DNA from 2 places in the Paraburkholderia sp. XV genome. Region 2 is predicted to be linked to the other one. Evidence: predicted binding sites of a transcription regulator. Region 2 holds the regulator's gene; the other holds the start of a gene.
The links. Region 2 encodes LexA, which represses DNA repair genes until DNA is damaged. Its sites were predicted from a motif close to ACTGTATNNNNATACAGT; they were not measured.

Region 1: the regulator LexA is predicted to act here: its motif matches at 7,841-7,858, upstream of recA (recombinase RecA).

The regions. Positions count from the first base shown of each region.
Region 1 covers NZ_JAGUUD010000053.1:17,615-27,867, forward strand. The annotation lists gene dgoD (galactonate dehydratase) at 1-111, opposite strand, end outside; gene KFO72_RS23170 (FadR/GntR family transcriptional regulator) at 379-1,071, shown strand; gene KFO72_RS23175 (DHA2 family efflux MFS transporter permease subunit) at 1,104-2,642, opposite strand; gene KFO72_RS23180 (MarR family winged helix-turn-helix transcriptional regulator) at 2,802-3,245, shown strand; tRNA gene KFO72_RS23185 (tRNA-Met) at 3,364-3,440, opposite strand; gene KFO72_RS23190 (MFS transporter) at 3,531-5,189, opposite strand; gene KFO72_RS23195 (sensor histidine kinase) at 5,418-6,965, opposite strand; gene KFO72_RS23200 (response regulator transcription factor) at 6,975-7,715, opposite strand; gene recA (recombinase RecA) at 7,950-9,026, shown strand; gene recX (recombination regulator RecX) at 9,034-9,825, shown strand; gene KFO72_RS23215 (DUF2889 domain-containing protein) at 9,996-10,253, shown strand, end outside.
Region 2 covers NZ_JAGUUD010000009.1:126,987-137,239, reverse strand. The annotation lists gene KFO72_RS07905 (asparaginase) at 239-1,300, opposite strand; gene KFO72_RS07900 (CysB family HTH-type transcriptional regulator) at 1,389-2,315, opposite strand; gene KFO72_RS07895 (sulfate/molybdate ABC transporter ATP-binding protein) at 2,392-3,450, opposite strand; gene cysW (sulfate ABC transporter permease subunit CysW) at 3,466-4,434, opposite strand; gene cysT (sulfate ABC transporter permease subunit CysT) at 4,431-5,327, opposite strand; gene KFO72_RS07880 (sulfate ABC transporter substrate-binding protein) at 5,433-6,491, opposite strand; gene lexA (transcriptional repressor LexA) at 6,837-7,487, shown strand; gene KFO72_RS07870 (hypothetical protein) at 7,515-7,859, shown strand; gene KFO72_RS07865 (DUF2939 domain-containing protein) at 7,978-8,607, shown strand; gene KFO72_RS07860 (universal stress protein) at 8,646-9,110, opposite strand; gene nodI (nodulation factor ABC transporter ATP-binding protein NodI) at 9,364-10,253, shown strand, end outside.

The sequences.
Region 1 (10,253 bases), on a different contig from region 2:
GCGGCCTTCGACAACCGGCTCGCCCCAGCCGACGATGCCCTCGTCGGTCTCGATCTTCACGAAGCACCAGCGCGGCGGAACGATGAATGTCTCGATTTTGGTGATCTTCATGGCGGGAGCGTCTCCTTTGCTTGCAAAGCCGATTGCAGTTGATGGCCGCAACGCGCCCGTTCGTCCCGGTAATTGGACGCTGGCGGTACGGCAGTTGAGGAGCCACATCCTACAACAAAATCACCTTTAAATACTATTAATAGTATTATTTGGTAAAAGGGTTTTGTCGCCGGACGATGGGTTTCGCTGACCCGATCGCCGATAATCGCGGGCGGTCCGCTTTGACCGGTCGCACGGTGCAAGGCGCAAGATGGACCCACAATCAGCATCAGGAGAACCGACATTCAGCGAGATCTGCACGGCCGCGTTGCGTATCTGCTCGGCACAGCCATTCTGCGCGGCGACTACGCGCCCGAATCCATCCTGCCGCGCGAAGCGGAGTTGATGGAGACGTTCGGCGTCAGCCGTACAGTGCTGCGCGAAGCGCTGCGCACGTTGACATCGAAGGGGCTGATCGAATCACGGCCGCGCGTGGGAACGCGCGTGCGTCCGAAGCCCGCCTGGAATCTGCTCGATGTGGATGTGCTCGACTGGTATTCGCGCGTCGCGCCCGCGATGGACTTCGCCCTCAAGCTGCAGGAAATGCGCGAGATGATCGAGCCGTACGCGGCTGCGCTTGCCGCCGCATCGCATAGCGACGCGACGTTCGCCTCGCTCGACGCCGCGCATTCAGCGATGCTCGCGGCGCGCAATGTCGACGAGTGGGTACGCGCCGATCTGCAATTTCATCTGAGCGTGCTCGCCGCGTGCAGCAACGAACTGCTGATCCCGCTCGGCACGCTGATCGAACGCACGCTGGAAGCGCAATTGCGCCTGAACGCGAAGCGCGCCGATGTGTTCAATGCGTCGCTGGCCGAGCATTCGGCCGTATTCGAGGCGATCCGCGATCGCGATGCGCCCCGCGCGCGTGACGCGATGGCTTCGTTGCTTGGCGTGACGCGCGGGCGCATCGAAGGTTGACGCGGCCTCGCGCGGGCTGACAAGCGTACGGCTCAATCCATCGCCGCGTGCGCGACGGATTCGTCAGGCGCCTTGCGCGACGGGCGAATCAGCAGCACGAGCGGGATCACGGCCAGCGTCGCGACGAACATCAGCTTGAAGTCGTTCAGATACGCAATCATCGCGGCCTGCTGCGTGATCGACCCATCGAGCACGGCCATGTCCATGCGCGAACCCGTTGCGAGAATCGGCGCAACCACGGGGTTGAACGCTGTCACGTTCGCGGCCAGATCTGAATGCGAGACCTGCGTGTTGCGCGTAAGCAGCGTCTGCACGATCGAAATGCCGATACTGCTGCCGATATTGCGCATCAGGCTATACGTGGCGGTGCCGTCAGCGCGCAGCGCGGGTGTCAGCGTCGAGAACGTCAGCGCGCTCAGCGGCACGAACACGAGACCCAGGCCGAAGCCCTGGATCACGCCGGGCCACACGATATCCGACTCCGACAGCACGATCGTGTATTGCATCATCTGCCACAGCGCGAACGCCGATACGACGAAGCCCGCGAGCAGCATCAGGCGTGCGTCGACATGTTTGAGCAGGCGTCCCGCGAACAGCATTGCGATCATCGTCCCCGCGCCGCTCGGCGCCGTCACGAGACCCGTCGTCGCGACGGGATAGTTCATCAGGTTCTGCAGCATCGGCGGGAGCAGCGCGCGTGTCGCGTACATCACCGCGCCGATGATGAAGATGAAAAACGTACCCGTCGCGAAGTTGCGGTCTTTTAGCAGTTCGTACTTGAAGAACGACGTCTTGCCGACGGTCGCTGTATGCGCGATGAAGAACGCGAAACTGATCGACGCAATCAGTGCTTCGATCACGATCTCATGCGAGCCAAACCAGTCGAGCTGTTCGCCGCGGTCGAGCATCGCCTGCAATGCGCCGATGGCGAGACCCAGCGTTGCGAAGCCGAACGCGTCGAACTTCGCGTCATGCTTTGGCTCGCGTGTCGGAAGGAAGGTCAGTATGCCGAATAGCGCGAACGCGCCGATCGGCACGTTGATGAAGAACACCCAGCGCCAGTTGTAGCTGTCGGTGAGCCAGCCGCCGAGCGTCGGGCCGAGAATCGGGCCGACCATCACGCCCATGCCCCACACGGCCATCGCCTGGCCTTGTTTCTCGCGCGGATTGATGTCGAGCAGGATCGATTGCGACAGCGGCACGAGCGAGGCGCCGAAGATGCCCTGCAGCAGCCGCGACGCGACGATCTGCGTCAGCGTTTCGGACAGCCCGCACAACGCCGATGCAATCGTGAAGCCGCCCACTGCGAACATCAGCAACCGCTTGACGCTCAGCCGGTCAGACAGCCAGCCTGTCAGCGGCGTCGCGATCGCGGCGGCCACGATGTAGGACGTCAGTACCCACGTGATCTCATCCTGCGATGCCGACAAGGTGCCCTGCATATGCGGGAGCGCGACGTTGGCGATGGTGCTGTCGAGCGTCTGCATCAGCGTCGCGAGCATGATCGCGATCGTGATCATCGGACGGTTCAGCTCGACGGCGGGCTTTGTTGCCGGCGAATCGGAGGCCATGAGGCGGGGGTCTTATAAATAGTAAGCATGCTTATTGTATAGACCGACGATTCTTATGCATACGCTGAGTTTCCCGGAGTCCGTTGTACGCTGCGGGTTTTGGGCGTATGGCGCGCTTTGGGGAAATTGGCGTGGCGCGCCGCTTCGTATAATCGCGCGATGAAAACCCATTTTGACGAGCGCTTCGGCTTTCTCATTTCGGATGTCGGCCGGCTGGTCGGCAAGCGGTTCGACGACCTCGCGCGGCTGTCGATCGATCTGACGCGCGCGCAGTGCCGGGCACTCGCGTACCTGTCGTTTTACGGCGATATCAACCAGGCGCGGCTCGCTGACCTGCTGGAAGTCGCGCCTATCTCGGCCGGACGGTTGCTGGACCGAATGGAGGAGGGCGGTTGGATCGAGCGAGTAGGCAATCCGCGCGACCGGCGCGAGAAGCAGATCAGGATTACGGAGAAGGCGGAGCGGACGCTGGATGAAGCGAAGCGGGTCGGCGATCAGGTCGCGGCCGAAGGGCTGAGCGGATTGACCGAGGAGGAAACCAGGCAGCTGATTTCGTTGCTGCAGAAGGTGCGAGGGAATTTGACGAGGATCGTCGATAGGTGAAGAGGGCGCGTTAGTCTGGGCTGGTTGCGCGGTCTTCGAATTTTCGAGGCTAAGTTTGGGACCGAGCTGGAAATGAAAAAGCCGCTGTTTCGTGAGAAACAGCGGCTTTTTTTGAAGCTGGTGGCGAATCAGGGATTCGAACCCCGGACCTGCGGATTATGATTCCGTCGCTCTAACCGACTGAGCTAATTCGCCGAAAGAAGCGAGATTATGAAGATGCCGGCGGGGGCTGTCAACCCCCGCGCGACAACTTTTTGCGAGAACTCCAGATCACCTACGCCGCGCTCAGTCCTGAGCGTAAATATTGGAGTCTTTGGTCTCCCGCACGAAAAGCAGGCCGATCACGAAGGTCGCCAGCGCGATGATGATCGGATACCACAGCCCCGAGTAAATATTGCCCTTCGCAGCGACGATCGCGAATGCCGTCGCCGGCAGGAAGCCGCCGAACCAGCCATTGCCGATGTGATACGGCAGCGACATCGACGTATAGCGGATCCGCGTCGGGAACATCTCGACCAGCATCGCCGCGATTGGCCCGTACACCATCGTCACGTAGATCACGAGGATAGTCAGGATCACAACCGTCATCGGCCAGTTGAGCTGCGATGGATCGGCCTTTGGCGGATAGCCGGCCGACTTCAGGGCGGTGCCCAGGTTCTTGTCGAACGCCTTGCCCGCGTCCTTGGCGTCGGCGGCCCTGCCGTCATAGGTATCGATCGTCGTGTCGCCGACCTTGATCTGTGCGAGCGTGCCCGCCGGCGCCGCCACGTTGTCGTAGTTCAGACCGGCTTTCGACAGCGCGCTCTTCGCGATGTCGCACGAGCTCGTGAACTTCGACGTGCCGACCGGATTGAACTGGAACGAGCACTCGTCCGGATTTGCGATCACGACGATGGGCGACTTTTGCGTCGCGGCTTCGAGCGCCGGGTTCGCATAGTGCGTCAGCGCCTTGAAGAGCGGGAAGTAGGTCAGCGCCGCGATCAGGCAGCCCGCCATGATGATCGGCTTGCGGCCGATCCGGTCGGACAGCGAACCGAAGAACAGGAAGAACGGCGTACCGATCAGCAGGGCGATCGCGATCAGAATGTTCGCGCTAGCGCCATCGACCTTCAGCGTCTGCGTCAGGAAGAACAGCGCATAGAACTGGCCCGTGTACCAGACAACTGCCTGGCCAGCCGTCACGCCAATCAGAGCCAGAATCACGATCTTAAGATTCTTCCATTGGCCGAACGCTTCCGACAGCGGTGCCTTGGACGTCTTGCCTTCAGCCTTGATGCGCTCGAAAGCCGGCGACTCGTGCAGCTGCATCCGGATCCACACCGAGATGCCGAGCAGCACCAGCGATGCAACGAACGGAATGCGCCAGCCCCATGTGCCGAATGCGTCTTCGCCCATTGCCGTGCGCACGCCGAGAATGACGAGCAGCGACAGGAACAGGCCGAGCGTCGCCGTCGTCTGGATCCACGCGGTGTAGAAGCCGCGCCGGTTGGCGGGCGCGTGTTCCGCGACGTAGGTCGCGGCGCCGCCGTACTCGCCGCCCAGGGCGAGACCCTGCAGCAGACGCATCGCGATGAAGATCACCGGCGACGCCATGCCGATCGCCGCATAGCCCGGCAGGAAGCCGACCACGCAGGTCGACAGGCCCATGATGACGATCGTGATCAGGAACGTGTACTTGCGCCCGACCATGTCGCCGAGCCGCCCGAACACCAGCGCGCCGAACGGACGCACCGCGAAGCCGGCTGCGAAGCCGAGGAGGGTAAAGATGAACGCAGCCGTCGGATTGACGCCTGAGAAAAAGCTCTTGCTAATGAAAGCCGCGAGCGAGCCGGCCAGGTAAAAGTCGTACCACTCGAAAACCGTCCCCAACGATGACGCGAAGATTACCCGTTTCTCTTCTTTCGTCATCGGCGCGTGCGAGATTTGCCCGCTTACGGTAGCCATATGTCGTCTCCAGTATTGATATAAGTCGCGGCTCGCCAGGTCGGGCGGGTCCGTCTAGCGATTATTGGAGCGGAAACTTACGGCGTTCTGACTCGGGAAGGGTTTGTTTAAGAGTGTCGGAAATCGCGGAATGTCGGGCTTAATGCGTGCAATGTCGGCTATCACGGGGCTTATAGCGACGAAACCGGTGTGATGTGATGGCTGACAGAAACGCGTGAAACTGACGGATTAGGGTAAGTCCCGTACAGGGTCCATCATCCTCAAACTGACACGAACCAGCGTTCCGGCGAGGCGCGGCGACGTCTGATAGACGTTGTCCTCGATCGAAAGCGTGCCGCCGTGCATGGTCGCGATTTCGCGGACGATCGCGAGGCCCAGCCCGCTGCCGTCGCCTTCGCGCCCGAGAATGCGGTAGAAGCGCTCGACTACGCGTTCGCGCTCGGCGGCCGGAATGCCGAGGCCTGTGTCCTCGACCTCCAGATGAGCCATGCGGGCCGCATCGTCGCGCCGCACCCTCACGGTGATCCGTCCACCGGCGGGCGTGTAGCGGATCGCGTTGTCGATCAGGTTCGACAGCATCTCGCGCAACATCACGGGGTTGCCTTCTACTTCAATCGCCTCGTCGGGAGATTCCGGGCCTTCGTAGCCGAGATCCATCTGCTTGGCGAGCGCGGGCTGGACCCAGTCGCGCACGGCGCTGCGGGCAACGTCGCCAATCTCGACGGGCGTGAATATCTGGCCGGACATGCGGTTTTCCGCGCGCGCGAGCGCAAGCAGCTGCGTGACGAGCCGCGCGGCGTGCTCCGAACTCGTCGCGATCTGCTCGAGCGAGCGATGCACTTCCGCCGACGCCTCCTGCCGCAGCGCCAGCTCGGCTTGCGTGCGCAAGCCCGCAAGCGGCGTCTTCATCTGATGCGCGGCATCGGCGATGAAGCGCTTTTGCAGTTCCATGTTCTGTTCGAGACGCGTCAGCAGATCATTGAACGACGTGACCAGCGGCTCGATTTCCGGCGGCGCGCGGCGTGCTTCGAGCGGCGACAGGTCGTCGGGGCGCCGCGCGCGGATGTGCGCCTGTAGCGCGTGCAGCGGAGCGAGACCGCGCGACAGCCCGAACCACACGAGCAGGATCGCGAGCGGGAGGATCACGAACTGCGGCAGGATCACGCCCTTGATGATGTCGTTGGCGAGCGCGCTGCGTTTGTCGAGCGTTTCAGCTACCTGCACGAGCACCGGCTGCGCGCCTGGCGTCTGCGGAAACTCGACGGTCGTGTACGCGACGCGGATGTCGTTGCCGCGCAGCATGTCGTCGCGAAACTCCACGATGCCCGGTTGAGGCCGGTCTTCCTCACGCGGCAGCGGCATGTCGCGGTCGCCCGCGACCAGCTCGCCACGCGTGCCGAGCACCTGATAGAACACGCTATCTATATTGTCGGCACGAAGAAAATCACGCGTCGAATCGGGCAGCGTCAGTTCGGCGATGCCATTGACGGGGTGAATCTGCCGCGCAAGCACGTAGGCGTCGGTTTCGAGCGCGCGATCGAACGGTCCGTTCGCAATCGATTTCGCCACCAGATAAGTGACGGCAAGACTCATCGGCCAGAGCAGCAGCAACGGCGCGAGCATCCAGTCGAGGATTTCGCCGAACAGCGAACGCGGACGCGTCTCCGCAGCCGCCTCGGATTCGTCGGGCGGCGCGAAAGGATTCGCGTAGCGCGCGTCGCGGACTTCGTCGAGATCCGCCGCGTGCGCCGTGGCGCGCGGTGCGCGGACGGACATGGAACGCCTTTACTTGAAGTAGTGGCTTGCGGGCATGGCAGCGGGCGCGTCGGACGGCTCGGACTGCTGCGCCGGCGTCTGCGGCGCGGCCTTCTCCAGACAGTAACCCAACCCGCGCACGGTGATGATGCGTACGCCGCTCGGTTCGATCTTCTTGCGCAGCCGGTGCACGTAGACTTCGATCGCGTTGTTGCTGACCTCTTCGCCCCATTCGCACAAGTGATCGACCAGCTGTTCCTTCGATACCAGCCGCCCGATCCGCTGCAACAGGACTTCGAGCAATCCTAGCTCACGCGCGGACAGATCGATAACCTGCTCATTGGCATAGGCAATCCGGCCGACCTGATCGAACGACAGCGAGCCGTGCTTGACGACGGTCGGGCCGCCGCCCGCGCCGCGGCGCGTGAGGGCGCGCACGCGGGCTTCGAGCTCGTTCAGCGCGAAGGGCTTGGCCATGTAATCGTCGGCGCCGAGATCGAGGCCTTTGACGCGCTCGTCGACGCTGTCGGCTGCCGTCAGGATCAGTACGGGCACGTTCGAATTGCGCGCGCGCAGGCGACGCAGCACTTCGAGGCCGGACATTTTCGGCAGTCCGAGATCGAGGATGACGAGGTCGAAAGTCTGCATCGACAACGCGGTATCCGCTTCGGCTCCCGTCTTCACATGGTCAACGGCGTATGCCGATTGGCGGAGTGATCGGACGAGACCGTCCGCGAGTATGCTGTCGTCTTCGGCAATGAGAATTCGCATGATGCGCCCTGCCCGGCCGGCACCGGGGCGCTCCGGCGCACAGCGTCTCCGAAAAATTTGTTGGTAGTCGGTGTTGTCCGTTTGCACATGTGGACGTCCGCATGTGAATCGGGCTTGCCAAGACTACTGTTTTTTTATACAGTGTCTGCGTTTAGCGTGCTGGTTGGTCGAACCGGGTTTACAACGGCCTGCACACCTGCCTCAGACGCCGTTCATCATAGCAAAGGACGATTCATGGAAGAAAGCAAGAAAGGCTCGGCTGGACTGACTGCGGAAAAGAGCAAGGCACTCGCGGCCGCGCTTGCGCAGATCGAAAAGCAGTTCGGCAAAGGGTCGGTCATGCGGCTCGGCCAGGGTGAGGCAGTCGAAGATATCCAGGTGGTCTCCACGGGATCGCTGGGCCTCGACATCGCGCTGGGCGTTGGCGGTCTGCCGCGTGGCCGTGTGGTGGAAATCTACGGGCCGGAATCGTCGGGTAAAACCACGCTGACGCTGCAGGTCATCGCCGAAATGCAGAAAATCGGCGGCACGGCGGCGTTCATCGACGCGGAACACGCGCTTGATATTCAATACGCGCAAAAGCTCGGCGTGAACGTCAGCGACCTGCTGGTTTCGCAGCCAGACACGGGCGAACAGGCGCTCGAAATCGCGGACGCGCTGGTGCGTTCGGGTTCGATCGACATGATCGTGATCGACTCGGTTGCGGCGCTGGTGCCGAAGGCCGAAATCGAAGGTGAAATGGGCGATTCGCTGCCGGGTCTGCAGGCGCGTCTGATGTCGCAGGCGCTGCGCAAGCTGACGGGCACGATCAAGCGTACGAACTGCCTCGTGATCTTCATCAACCAGATCCGTATGAAGATCGGCGTGATGTTCGGCAACCCGGAAACCACCACGGGTGGTAACGCGCTGAAGTTCTACGCATCGGTGCGTCTCGACATTCGCCGCATCGGTTCGATCAAGAAGAACGACGAAGTGATCGGCAACGAAACGCGCGTGAAGGTCGTGAAGAACAAGGTGTCGCCGCCGTTCCGCGAAGCCATCTTCGACATTCTCTACGGCGAAGGCATCTCGCGTCAGGGCGAAATCATCGACCTCGGCGTGCAGGCCAAGATCGTCGACAAGGCGGGCGCCTGGTACAGCTACAGCGGCGAACGCATTGGCCAGGGCAAGGACAACGCGCGTGAATTTCTGCGCGAGAATCCGGACATTGCACGCGAGATCGAAAACCGTATCCGTGAATCGCTGGGCGTGAATGCCATGCCGGCGGGCGCTGCCGTCAGTGCCGACGAGGAAGTGGGCGAAGAGGAGTAATCGTCGCGTGATACGCAAGGGCCGCTCTGCTTCCTCGACTGCGGGCGCAGGACGCAGCACGGGCGGCCCGCGTGACGACGATGCATTCGAATCGTCGTCACGCTCATCTTCAAGCCCGTCTGTTTCTCGATCAGCATCGTTTTCAAACGACTCGTCGTCCGACAGCTTCGATCCATTCGAATCGTTCGATGCTCACGATCGTGCCGCGGGCCTGACTCCCGCTTCGCGTGAACGCCCGGATGCGGATGCCGGTAGCGTAGAAGTCACCTACACGCGCTCGCGTCGCCAGCCAGGCGAAGGCAAACCCGGCAAACCCGCCGACACAGCGACCCGCGCTTCACAACGTCCCGCGCGCTCTCTCAAAGGCCGTGCGCTCGGCTATCTTTCGCGCCGCGAGTACAGTCGCGCGGAGTTGTCGCGCAAGCTCTCGCCGTACGCGGAAGAGGGCGAATCAATCGACGCATTGCTGGACTCGCTCGAAAGCGAAGGCTGGTTGTCGGATTCCCGTTTCGCGGAAAGCCTGCTGAATCGGCGTGCGTCGCGCATGGGCGCGGGCCGCATCGTCAATGAACTCAAGCGTCATTCGGTCGGACAGGAACTGGTCGAAGAGGTGAGCGCGCAGTTGCGTGAAACCGAACTTGCGCGGGCTCAGGCCGTCTGGCGCAAAAAGTTTGGCACGTTGCCCGAAACGCCCAGCGAGCGCGCAAAGCAGGCGCGCTTTCTTGCCACACGAGGTTTTTCTCAGGGAATCATCGGGAAGATTCTCAAGGGTATCGACGAAGAGTGGCCGTCCGAGTAAGGCAGCGTGCGGCGCGCAAGAAAATGACGCACTGCACGAAACGCCTCGCCGAAACGCCATCCTCAAGATCGCTCAAACCCTCTCCCATCAAGCCTGTGCGGGCTTCGGGCAGTCTCAAATACCCAGTATGCTAAAATTCAACGGTTCTTAAATCCGGCCTTTGTTCTCGCATGCCGCTCTCCCCGCCAGTGTCCCGACAGTTGCGCCATCGCCGCGCAATCCGAGCGGACGCATACGAGCGTGAAGATGGCCTGTGGGATATCGAGGCATGCCTCACCGACGACAAGCCACGTGACGTGGCGCTTGCGTCGGGTGTCCGGCCGAACGGCTCGCCGATCCATGAACTCTGGCTCCGCATCACGATCGATCGCAAGCTCAATGTCGTCGACGCTGAAGCGTCGTCCGACTGGGTTCCGTATCCCGGTCTG
Region 2 (10,253 bases):
GGTGCAACGTGGGACGGCATCGCAAGCCGTTGCAAGTGCAACGGAACCCGTTTGCCATGCCGTCTGAAAGCTTGCTGTGCGTCGGGCTACTGACTGTTATAGACGATCTTCAGGCAAACGTCTGAACGAATGCCTGCCGCGCGGCATCCGCGAAGCAGGCTTTCAGGCGAGGGAATGTGAGCGCGCGACGCGTGATATCCGCAAGGAACGATCGCGTCGTCTTGTGATGCGGAAGAAATCAGTACGTATCGAAGACTTGCTGCAATGCAGCGGGCGTCGTATGGCCCGCCGCAAGCGCCAGCATCAGCAGCACGCGCGCCTTGTACGGATTGAGCGCGCCTGCAGTGACGAAGCCGAGCGCCTCGTCGGCGGCTGCACCGTTGCGCATCACGTGCCCCGAACCGACACGCGACGACCGCACGATTGCAACGCCGCTGGCCGCCGCCTCGGCGAGCGCCGTCTGCACCGTCGCGTGAATCGAGCCGTTGCCCGTGCCTGCGACCACGATGCCCTTCACGCCCGCCGAAACGAGCGCATCAACGGCCACGCGCGACACGCCGGCATAGCTCGTCACGACCTCGACCAACGGCCATGCCGCGCTGTTCGAATCGACCACGAATGGCGTCGCGCCCGTATGCGGCCGCACGACGCTGCGCTGAAACTCGACGCGCCCGTCCTGCACCCAGCCGAGCGCGCCGATTTCCGGTGACTGGAACGCATCGACGGCATACGTGCTCGTCTTCACGACGTCGCGCGCGCTGTGAATGCGGTTGTTGAACGCGACCAGCACGCCCTGCCCGCGCGCCTTGGCGCTTCCCGCGACGATCGCGGCGTTGAGCAGATTCAGCGGGCCGTCGGCCGACAGCGCCGACGACGGCCGCATCGCCGCCGTCAGCACGACGGGCTTGTCGCTCTTGACGCTCAGATGCAACAGGTAAGCGGTTTCTTCGAGCGTATCGGTGCCATGCGTGACAACCACGCCGTCGACTTCATCGGAAGCCAGCAGCGTATTGATGCGCTGCGCAAGCGTGCGCCACAGCGCGAGGGCCATGTCCTTGCTGTCGACGCTCGCGACCTGCTCGGCCTGCACGTTCGCGACGCCGGCCAGCGACGGCACAGCGGCCAGCAACTGCCCGACGCCGACGACGCCCGCCTGATAACCCGATGTATTGGTCGCGTCGGGCGCGGCGCCCGCGATCGTGCCGCCCGTTGCGAGCACGGCGATGCGCGGCAGCGCGCGCGATGAAGAAGTAGAAGTATTCATGGCGGCGATTGTAAGCGATGCGCACGCCGCCGCCATCGATGAAAACGCGAGCCTCTATATGAAGCGCGCCATAGGGCTCGCCGTACGGCTCGCCATATTGCTCGCGTGCAAACGCCCCGCTATCTCAGGCCGCTTCGCGCAACTGGCTCGCGATATCCGCTTCGTGCAGTTGCGGCGCGAACATCTCGATCAGCCGGTACGCATAGGCACGCAGGAACGCGCCCTTGCGCAAGCCCACGCGCGTCGTGCTCGCTTCGAACAGATGCTGCGTGTCGAGCGCGACCAGTTCGGTGTCGCGCTTCGGATCGAAGGCCATCGCCGCGACGATGCCGATGCCCATGCCGAGTTCGACGTACGTCTTGATCACGTCGGCGTCGATAGCCGTCAACACGACGTCGGGCAGCGCGCCCGCCTTCGCGAACGCCTGGTCGATGTGCGAGCGGCCCGTGAAATCCTGGTCGTACGTGACGATCGGATACTCGGCGATCTCTTCCAGCGTGATATTTTCGCGGCCCACCAGCGGATGCCCCTTCGGCACGACCACGACGTGATGCCACGAATAGCACGGGAACGTCACGATGTCGGGATAGCGGTCGAGCGCTTCCGTCGAGATGCCGATGTCGGCCTCGCCGTTGATGATCATCTGCGCGATCTGCTGCGGGTTGCCCTGGCGCAGCGCGAGATGCACCTTCGGATACACCGAGGTGAACTGGCGCACCACCTTCGGCAGTGCGTACCGCGCCTGCGTGTGCGTCGTCGCGACGACGAGGTGGCCGTTGTCCTGATCCGCATACTGGCGCGCGACGCGGCGCAGGTTCTCCGCGTCGAGCAGCATCCGCTCGATCAGCTGATGCACGGCCTTGCCCGGCTCCGTCAGCCCCGTCAGGCGCTTGCCGCGCCGGATGAAAATGTCGACGCCCAGTTCGTCCTCGAGATCCTTGATCTGCTTCGAGACGCCCGACTGCGACGTGTACAGCACGTTCGCGACTTCCGTCAGGTTCATGTTCTGCCGCACGGCTTCGCGCACGAAGCGCAACTGCTGGAAATTCATATCGATGTCTCCGGTTCGGCCAGAGTAGGTTTGTTGTTCAATGCCTGGTTTGAAACGACGCTGCCTGGCGCGCCTTTCAATGCGCAGGGAAGACACGCAACGCGCGCGGCACGGCCGTCACGCCGTCACCGACGGCGAGCTGCAACTCACGCCATGCCTCGCGATCCAGTTCCGCTTCGAGCACGTGACCCGCGCGCCCTTCCAGCTCGACACGCACCGAGCCGCCGAGCGGCACCACGCGCCGCACGCCGACGACGATGCCGTCGCGATGCCCCGACGCCTGCGGGTACAGCACGAGATCGTGCGGGCGCACATAGGCGAACGCCGGGCCCTGGAAGTTCGCTTCGATCGCGATCGGCTGCGCGGCGCCATCGACGACAAAACCCTTGCGGTCGACGCTGCCATGCAGCCGGTTCGCCGCGCCGAGAAACTCGTAGACGAACGAGGTCTGCGGATGATCGTAGACGTCCTGCGGGCTGCCCACCTGCTCGACGTGCCCGTGATTCAGCACGACGATGCGGTCCGCGACTTCGAGCGCTTCTTCCTGGTCATGCGTGACGAAGATCGTCGAAATATGCAGGTCGTCGTGCAGGCGGCGCAGCCAGCTGCGCAGTTCCTTGCGCACCTTCGCGTCCAGCGCGCCGAACGGCTCGTCGAGCAGCAGCACTTTGGGCTCGACGGCCAATGCGCGCGCCAGCGCGATACGCTGCCGCTGGCCGCCCGACAGTTCCGACGGATAGCGTTGCGCGAGCCAGTCGAGCTGCACGAGCTTCAGCAGTTCGTGCACCTTCTCGCGGATCACCGCTTCGGACGGGCGCTCTTTACGCGGCTTCACGCGCAAGCCGAACGCAACGTTCTCGAACACCGTCATGTGACGGAACAGCGCGTAATGCTGGAACACGAAGCCGACGTTGCGCTCGCGCGCGCCCACTTCCGCGACATCCTGGCCTTGCAGCACGACCTGGCCGGCGTCCGCGTATTCGAGGCCCGCGATCACGCGCAGCAAGGTGGTCTTGCCACAGCCCGAGGGTCCAAGCAGCGCGACGAGCTCGCCCGGCGGAAAATCGAGCGAGACGTTGTCGAGCGCGGTGAAGTCGCCAAAGCGCTTTTGCAGATTGCGTACGGTGATGCCCATCTTTGACAACTCTCCTTACTGGACCGATTGTGCGGCGGTATTGGTCGACTGCGTGGACGGCTTGCTGACGGGACCGGCATGCGCAGGCACGTCGCGCGCGCTCGCCAGTTCCGCCGACATGTGGCGCTCGGCGAGCAGCTTCAGGCCGAGCGTGACGAGCGCGAGCAACGCGAGCACCGACGCCACGGCGAAGGCCGCCGAAAAGTTATATTCGTTGTAGAGAATCTCGACGTGCAGCGGCATCGTGTCCGTCTGTCCCCGGATGTGGCCCGACACCACCGACACCGCGCCGAACTCGCCCATCGCCCGCGCGTTGCACAGAATCACGCCATACAGCAGACCCCATTTGACGTTCGGCAGCGTGACGCGCCGGAAAATCTGCCAGCCCGACGCGCCGAGCACGTGCGCGGCTTCTTCCTCGTCGTTACCTTGCGCCTGCATCAGCGGAATCAGCTCGCGTGCGACGAACGGGAACGTGACGAAGATCGTCGCGAGCACGATGCCCGGCACCGCGAAGATGATCTGCACGTTGTGATCGGCGAGCCACGGTCCGAACCAGCCCTGCGCGCCGAACATCAGCACGTAGATCAGACCCGAGATCACGGGCGACACCGAGAACGGCAAGTCGATCAATGTTGTCAGCAGCGCCTTGCCGCGGAACTCGAACTTGGCGATACACCACGATGCGGCAAGACCGAACACGAGATTCAGCGGCACCGCGATCGCGGCCGTCAGCAGCGTCAGCTTGATCGCGGAAACGGCGTCGGGATCGGCGAGCGACTCGAAGTAGAACGCCACGCCCTTGCTGAGCGCCTGATAAAACACGGCAACGAGCGGCAGCGCGAGGAACAGCGCGAGAAACAGCAGCGCGATGCCCGTCAGTATCCAGCGCACGGCGCGCGGTTCGGTCACCGGGTCGGGGCGGCGCACGGCGTTGGCGTTGCCTGCGCCCGAGCCGGAAAGCACGACGGTATCCTGGCTCATTGCGCACCTCCCGTCAGCGCAGCCGACGACACCGCGGGCACGGCAGGCGCCGTGCGGCCGCGCGTCGTGCGCCGCTGCAGATACCACTGCAGCGTGTTGATCAGCAGCAGCATCAGGAACGACACCACCAGCATCACGACAGCCAGCGCCGTCGCACCCGCGTAATCGTATTGTTCGAGCTTGGTGATGATGAGCAGCGACGTGATCTCCGACTTCATCGGCACGTTGCCCGCGATGAAGATCACCGAGCCGTATTCGCCCAGGGCGCGCGCGAACGCCAACGCAAAACCCGTCAGCAGCGCGGGAAACACGCTGGGAAACACGACGCGCCGGAACGTCAGCCAGCGCGACGCGCCCAGGCACGCAGCCGCCTCTTCCTGCTCGCGCTCGAACTCTTCGAGCACGGGCTGCACGGTCCGCACGACGAACGGCAAGCCGATGAAGGTCAGCGCAACCAGCACGCCCGCCGGCGTGAACGCGATCTTGATGCCGAGCGGTTCGAGAAACTGGCCGACCCAGCCATTGCCGGAATAGATCGCCGCGAGCGAGATGCCGGCCACCGAGGTAGGCAGCGCAAACGGCAGATCGACGACCGCGTCGACGAGGCGCTTGAACGGAAACTTGTAGCGCACCAGCACCCAGGCGACCAGAAAGCCGAACACCGCGTTGATCAGCGCGCCGCCGAGCGCCGAGAAGAACGTCAGCCGGTACGACGCGAGCACCCGTGGCGACGTGACGGCGCGCACGAACTGGCTCCAGTCGAGCGTGGCCGTCTTGAGAAAAGTGGCCGCGAGCGGGATCAGCACCACGAGGCTCAGATACGCCAGCGTGATGCCGAGCGTCAGGCCGAAGCCCGGTATCGCGCTCGGCTTGCGAAAGGTCAACGTCGTCATGCGAAAGCTCTTTCAGGTGTTATGCGTTGCAACGCGTGCCGTCGCACCATTGCCGAAAGCGCGCCCGAAGGCGCGCCTTTGTTCAAACATGGCCGCTGTGTGGTTTCACTGCGGCTGATAGATCGAATCGAACACGCCGCCATCGGCAAAGTGCGTCTTCTGCGCATTCGTCCAGCCGCCGAACGAATCGTCGACCGTGTACAGCTTCAGCTTCGGAAACTTCTCGGTCAGCGCTGCCGGTACCTTGTTCGAACGCGGACGGTAGAAGTTCTTCGCGGCGATCTCCTGACCTTCCTCGCTGTACAGGAAGTTCAGATACGCGTCGGCGAGCTTGCGCGAGCCGTGCTTGTCGACCACCTTGTCCACCACGGCGACGGGCGGCTCGGCCAGAATGCTCGCCGACGGCACGACGATCTCGAACTTGTCGGTGCCGAATTCCTTCACCGACAGGAACGCCTCGTTTTCCCATGCGATCAGCACGTCGCCGATGCCGCGCTGCACGAAGCTCGTGGTCGCGCCACGCGCGCCGGAGTCGAGCACGCCCGCGTTCTTATAGAGCTTCGACACGAATTCCTTGGCCTTCTGGTCGTTGCCGCCCGGCAGATGCGCCGCGTACGCCCATGCCGCCAGATAGTTCCAGCGCGCGCCGCCCGACGTCTTCGGGTTCGGCGTCACGATCGACACGCCCGGCTTCACCAGATCGTCCCAATCCTTGATGTGCTTCGGGTTGCCCTTGCGCACGAGGAACACGATCGTCGACGTGTACGGCGACGCGTTGTCGGGCAGGCGCTTCTGCCAATCCTTGTTGACGAGGCCCTTGTTGGCGAGTGCGTCGATGTCGTAAGCGAGCGCGAGCGTCACGACGTCGGCCTGCAGGCCATCCAGCACCGAACGCGCCTGCGCGCCGGAGCCGCCATGCGACTGCTTGAAGGTAACCGATTCACCCGTCTTCGCCTTCCATTCCTTGCCGAACGCCTGATTGACGTCCTGATAGAGCTCGCGGGTCGGATCGTAGGAAACGTTCAGCAGCGTCGTGTCCGCGTGCGCCTGCGCGATCATCCCGACCGCCGACGCGGCGCCCAGTGCGAGCGCTGCGACCAACCGCTTCGCGCTGCCGCGCGTTGACTTCCGTGCTCCTGCCAACCCCGTGATCCGAATGCCCATCGACCTTCTCCGTCTTGTTGGTGTGACTGCCTGTTTTCCGCTGATTGCCGCGATTCGCTGCTGCGCAAGCGGCAAGCGCCTCTGCCGCTGCGCGGGCGTTGCTGCTGCATCAATGGAGGCCAGTCTATCCAGGCGGCTTCATCATTAAAAATAATGTTTCTTCATTTTTTAATACGCAATAGTGGTAAAGGAATGGTTTGCCTCCGCGAGCACGTCCATTGCGCCGCTTCAGCGCCGTCTTTCGACGTTCACACGACACCCGCAGCGACGAACTTAAAGTAAAGCTTGAAATGCGCCGGATACTGTATAAAAATACAGTCACCTGTCTATCCATACAGTGGCGCCATGACCAAACTCACCGCACGTCAGCAACAGGTTTTCGAACTGATCCGCCGCGCCATCGAGCGCACGGGCTTCCCGCCCACGCGGGCCGAGATCGCCGCCGAACTCGGCTTCAGCTCGGCGAACTCGGCGGAAGAACACCTGAGAGCGCTGGCGCGCAAGGGCGTGATCGAACTGGCGGCGGGCGCGTCGCGCGGTATCCGCCTGCTCGCGGGCCAGGACGATTCCCCGCACCAGTTCACGCTGCCGCACGCGAGCATCATGCAGTTGTCGCTGCCGCTCGTGGGCCGCGTGGCAGCCGGTAGCCCGATCCTCGCGCAAGAACACATCTCGCAGACTTACACGTGCGACCCGTCGCTGTTCTCGAGCAAGCCCGACTACCTGCTGAAGGTGCGCGGGCTGTCGATGCGCGACGCGGGCATCTTCGACGGCGACCTGCTCGCCGTGCAGAAAAAGAGCGAAGCAAAAGACGGCCAGATCATCATCGCGCGGCTGGGTGACGACGTGACCGTGAAGCGCCTGAAGCGCCGGCCCAACGGCATCGAGCTGATCGCCGAGAACCCCGATTACGAAAACATTTTTGTTCAGGCCGGCAGCGCGGAGTTCGCGCTGGAAGGCATCGCGGTCGGGTTGATCCGGCCGACGGAATTCTAATTAGCTGAACACTGTCTGGAGAGACTCATGGAACGCCTTGCCCGCTTGCTGCCCTTTCGCCAGTTCGGTCGTCTGCGCCATCTGCGCGAGCTTGTCCCTTGTGGTTCGCTGACGGCGCTTGCGTCGAATGTCGCGGGCCGCACGGCATCGCTGTTCGATGACGAACCTCAGTCGTTGCCGTCCGCGCAACCGGCGTTCGCTCGCGTGTCGCTGAACTCGGGCCTCAATGCGGAACCGGCACGGCGCGCACCCGTCCGGGTCTACCACGGGCCGTCGCGGCTCATCATGGTCGGCACCGTAGACGCTGTCTGCAACATGATCGATCGCGCCATTGCCGAGCAAGGCGATCAACTGACCCAGCAGGCCGCGTGAGCGCGCCGCTTGCGTCTGATATCGAAGCGGTGAAACGCTTGCTTGCAAACTCGCGGGATCGTTTCGGTGCCGATCGGGTCCACACCTGATCGATACTGAAAACGGAGCGTTCCGCACAATGGCAGGTCTGGTACGGATGCAAGGCCGCGTGGGTCGGCCAATTCTGATCGCGTTGATCGCGATCGTCGTCGTGGCTGCGCTGGGTTATGCGTACGCATCGCCGTATATCGCGCTCGACCGGCTCAAACGCGCCGCCGATTCCCGCGATGTCGAAACGGTCAACGCGTACGTCGACTACCCGGCGCTACGCGACAGTCTCAAGCTACAGGTCACAGGGTTGCTGACGCGGCGGCTCGACGTGCAGCACAACGGCAATCCGCTCGCGGCGATTGGCGCGATGATCGGTGTTGCATTGATTGGTCCGCTTGTCGATGCCTATGCGACGCCGGACGGTGTCGCCGCGTTGCTCAACGGTATGCCGCCGCGCGGCGAACCGGGCGAGCGCCCGCCTCCGCCGCCGGCCGCGCAGACAGACAACCCGCCGCAAACCCCGCCGCCCGCATCGGGCCAGGCTAACGCCAACAGCAAGACGCCGCCGCAGCCGCCGCAAACCACGGCGGGATATCGCGGCGTCAACGAATTCGTCGTGAGCTATCAGCACGGTGTCGGCGACACGCGCTATGCGGCGATCTTCCGTCGCCAGGGACTGTTCACGTGGAAGCTGTCAGCCGTCGATCTGAACGGCTGACGCGCCATCACATCGCTGCTCGCCATCAGGCGGCTGTGTCAGGCAGCCGCCTGCTCCTCTTCAGCCGCCGACGAACACGCGACCAGAATGCTGCACGACACGCGGTCCAGCAGCGGCGTATTACCCGCGCCCATCCACCAGCGCGACAGTCCCGTGCGGCAGCGATGCCCGACCACCACGAGATCGGCGTGCAACTCGTTCGCTAGCGACGCAATTTCGTCGATGGGATGCCCGAACGCGAAATGCCCCGTCGCCTTCACGCCACGTTCCGTGAGCCAGTCGACACCCTCCTGCAGGATTTCACGCGCGGTTTTTTCGAAGCTGCCGCATGCGACGTCCGTCAGCAGGCCTGCGCTTTGCGCGATGCTCGAACGCATGTCGACCACCGACAGCAAATGCGTCTCCGCGCCCAGATCGAGCGCCAGATTCGCGCCGCAACGCAATGCCTTGCGGCCTTCACGCGAGCCGTCATAGCAAAGCAGAATCTTGTTGTAGCTCGCCATTTCGCTTCCCCCCTTGCCCGCGACTATCGCGGTCTCATCTGAATCATGGTGCGCCGCAATTCGACATGCAAGGGATGGAAAACGCTAAGTGCGGTGGGCCGCGCACTCAGCCATGACGCGGTGCAAGATCGTGCATGCAATCGCCAGCGATGCGCATTCATGCGCCAAACGCGGTGCGCACGATGCCCTAGAATAGGCAGCCGCCTCCGCTTTGCACCCGACAGGCACCTATTCAGGGAGCATCCTTCTTCGTATGTCTGAAGCTGCAATCGAATTTCATCAGGTCGAAAAGCGCTACGGCGAGAAAACTGTCGTCGACGGCTTGTCGTTCCATGTGCGCCCGGGCGAATGCTTCGGACTGCTCGGTCCCAATGGCGCGGGCAAGACCACGACGCTGCGCATGCTGCTCGGCATTGCGGCACCCGATGCAGGCAGCATCCGGCTGTGCGGCGAACCGATTCCATTGCGCTCGCGCTTTGCGCGGGCGCGCGTCGGCGTCGTGCCGCAGTTCGACAATCTCGATCCCGATTTCACGGTCCGCGAAAACCTGCTGGTGTTCGGCCGCTACTTCGGCCTGTCCGCCGCGCAGTGCCGCGCAATGGTGCCCACGCTGCTCGAATTCGCGCGCCTCGAAAGCAAGGCTGATGCGCGCGTGGGCGAGTTGTCGGGCGGAATGAAGCGGCGGCTCACGCTCGCTCGCGCGCTCATCAACGACCCCGACGTGCTCATCATGGACGAGCCGACCACCGGCCTCGATCCACAGGCGCGCCATCTGATCTGGGAGCGCCTGCGCTCGCTGCTCGCGCGGGGCAAGACGATTCTGCTGACCACGCACTTCATGGAAGAAGCCGAACGTCTGTGTCACCGGCTGTGCGTGATCGAGGAAGGACGCAAGATCGCGGAAGGCGCGCCGAATGAATTGATCGCTTCGGAAATAGGCTGCGACGTGATCGAAGTGTACGGCCCCGATCCCGTCAGGCTGCGCGACGAACTGGCGCCGCTGTCGGTACGCACCGAGATCAGCGGCGAGACGCTCTTCTGTTATGTCGACGACCCGCAACCGGTTCACGCGCGCTTGAAGCAGCGCGCGGGGCTGCGCTACCTGCACCGGCCGGCGAATCTCGAAGACGTATTCCTTCGCCT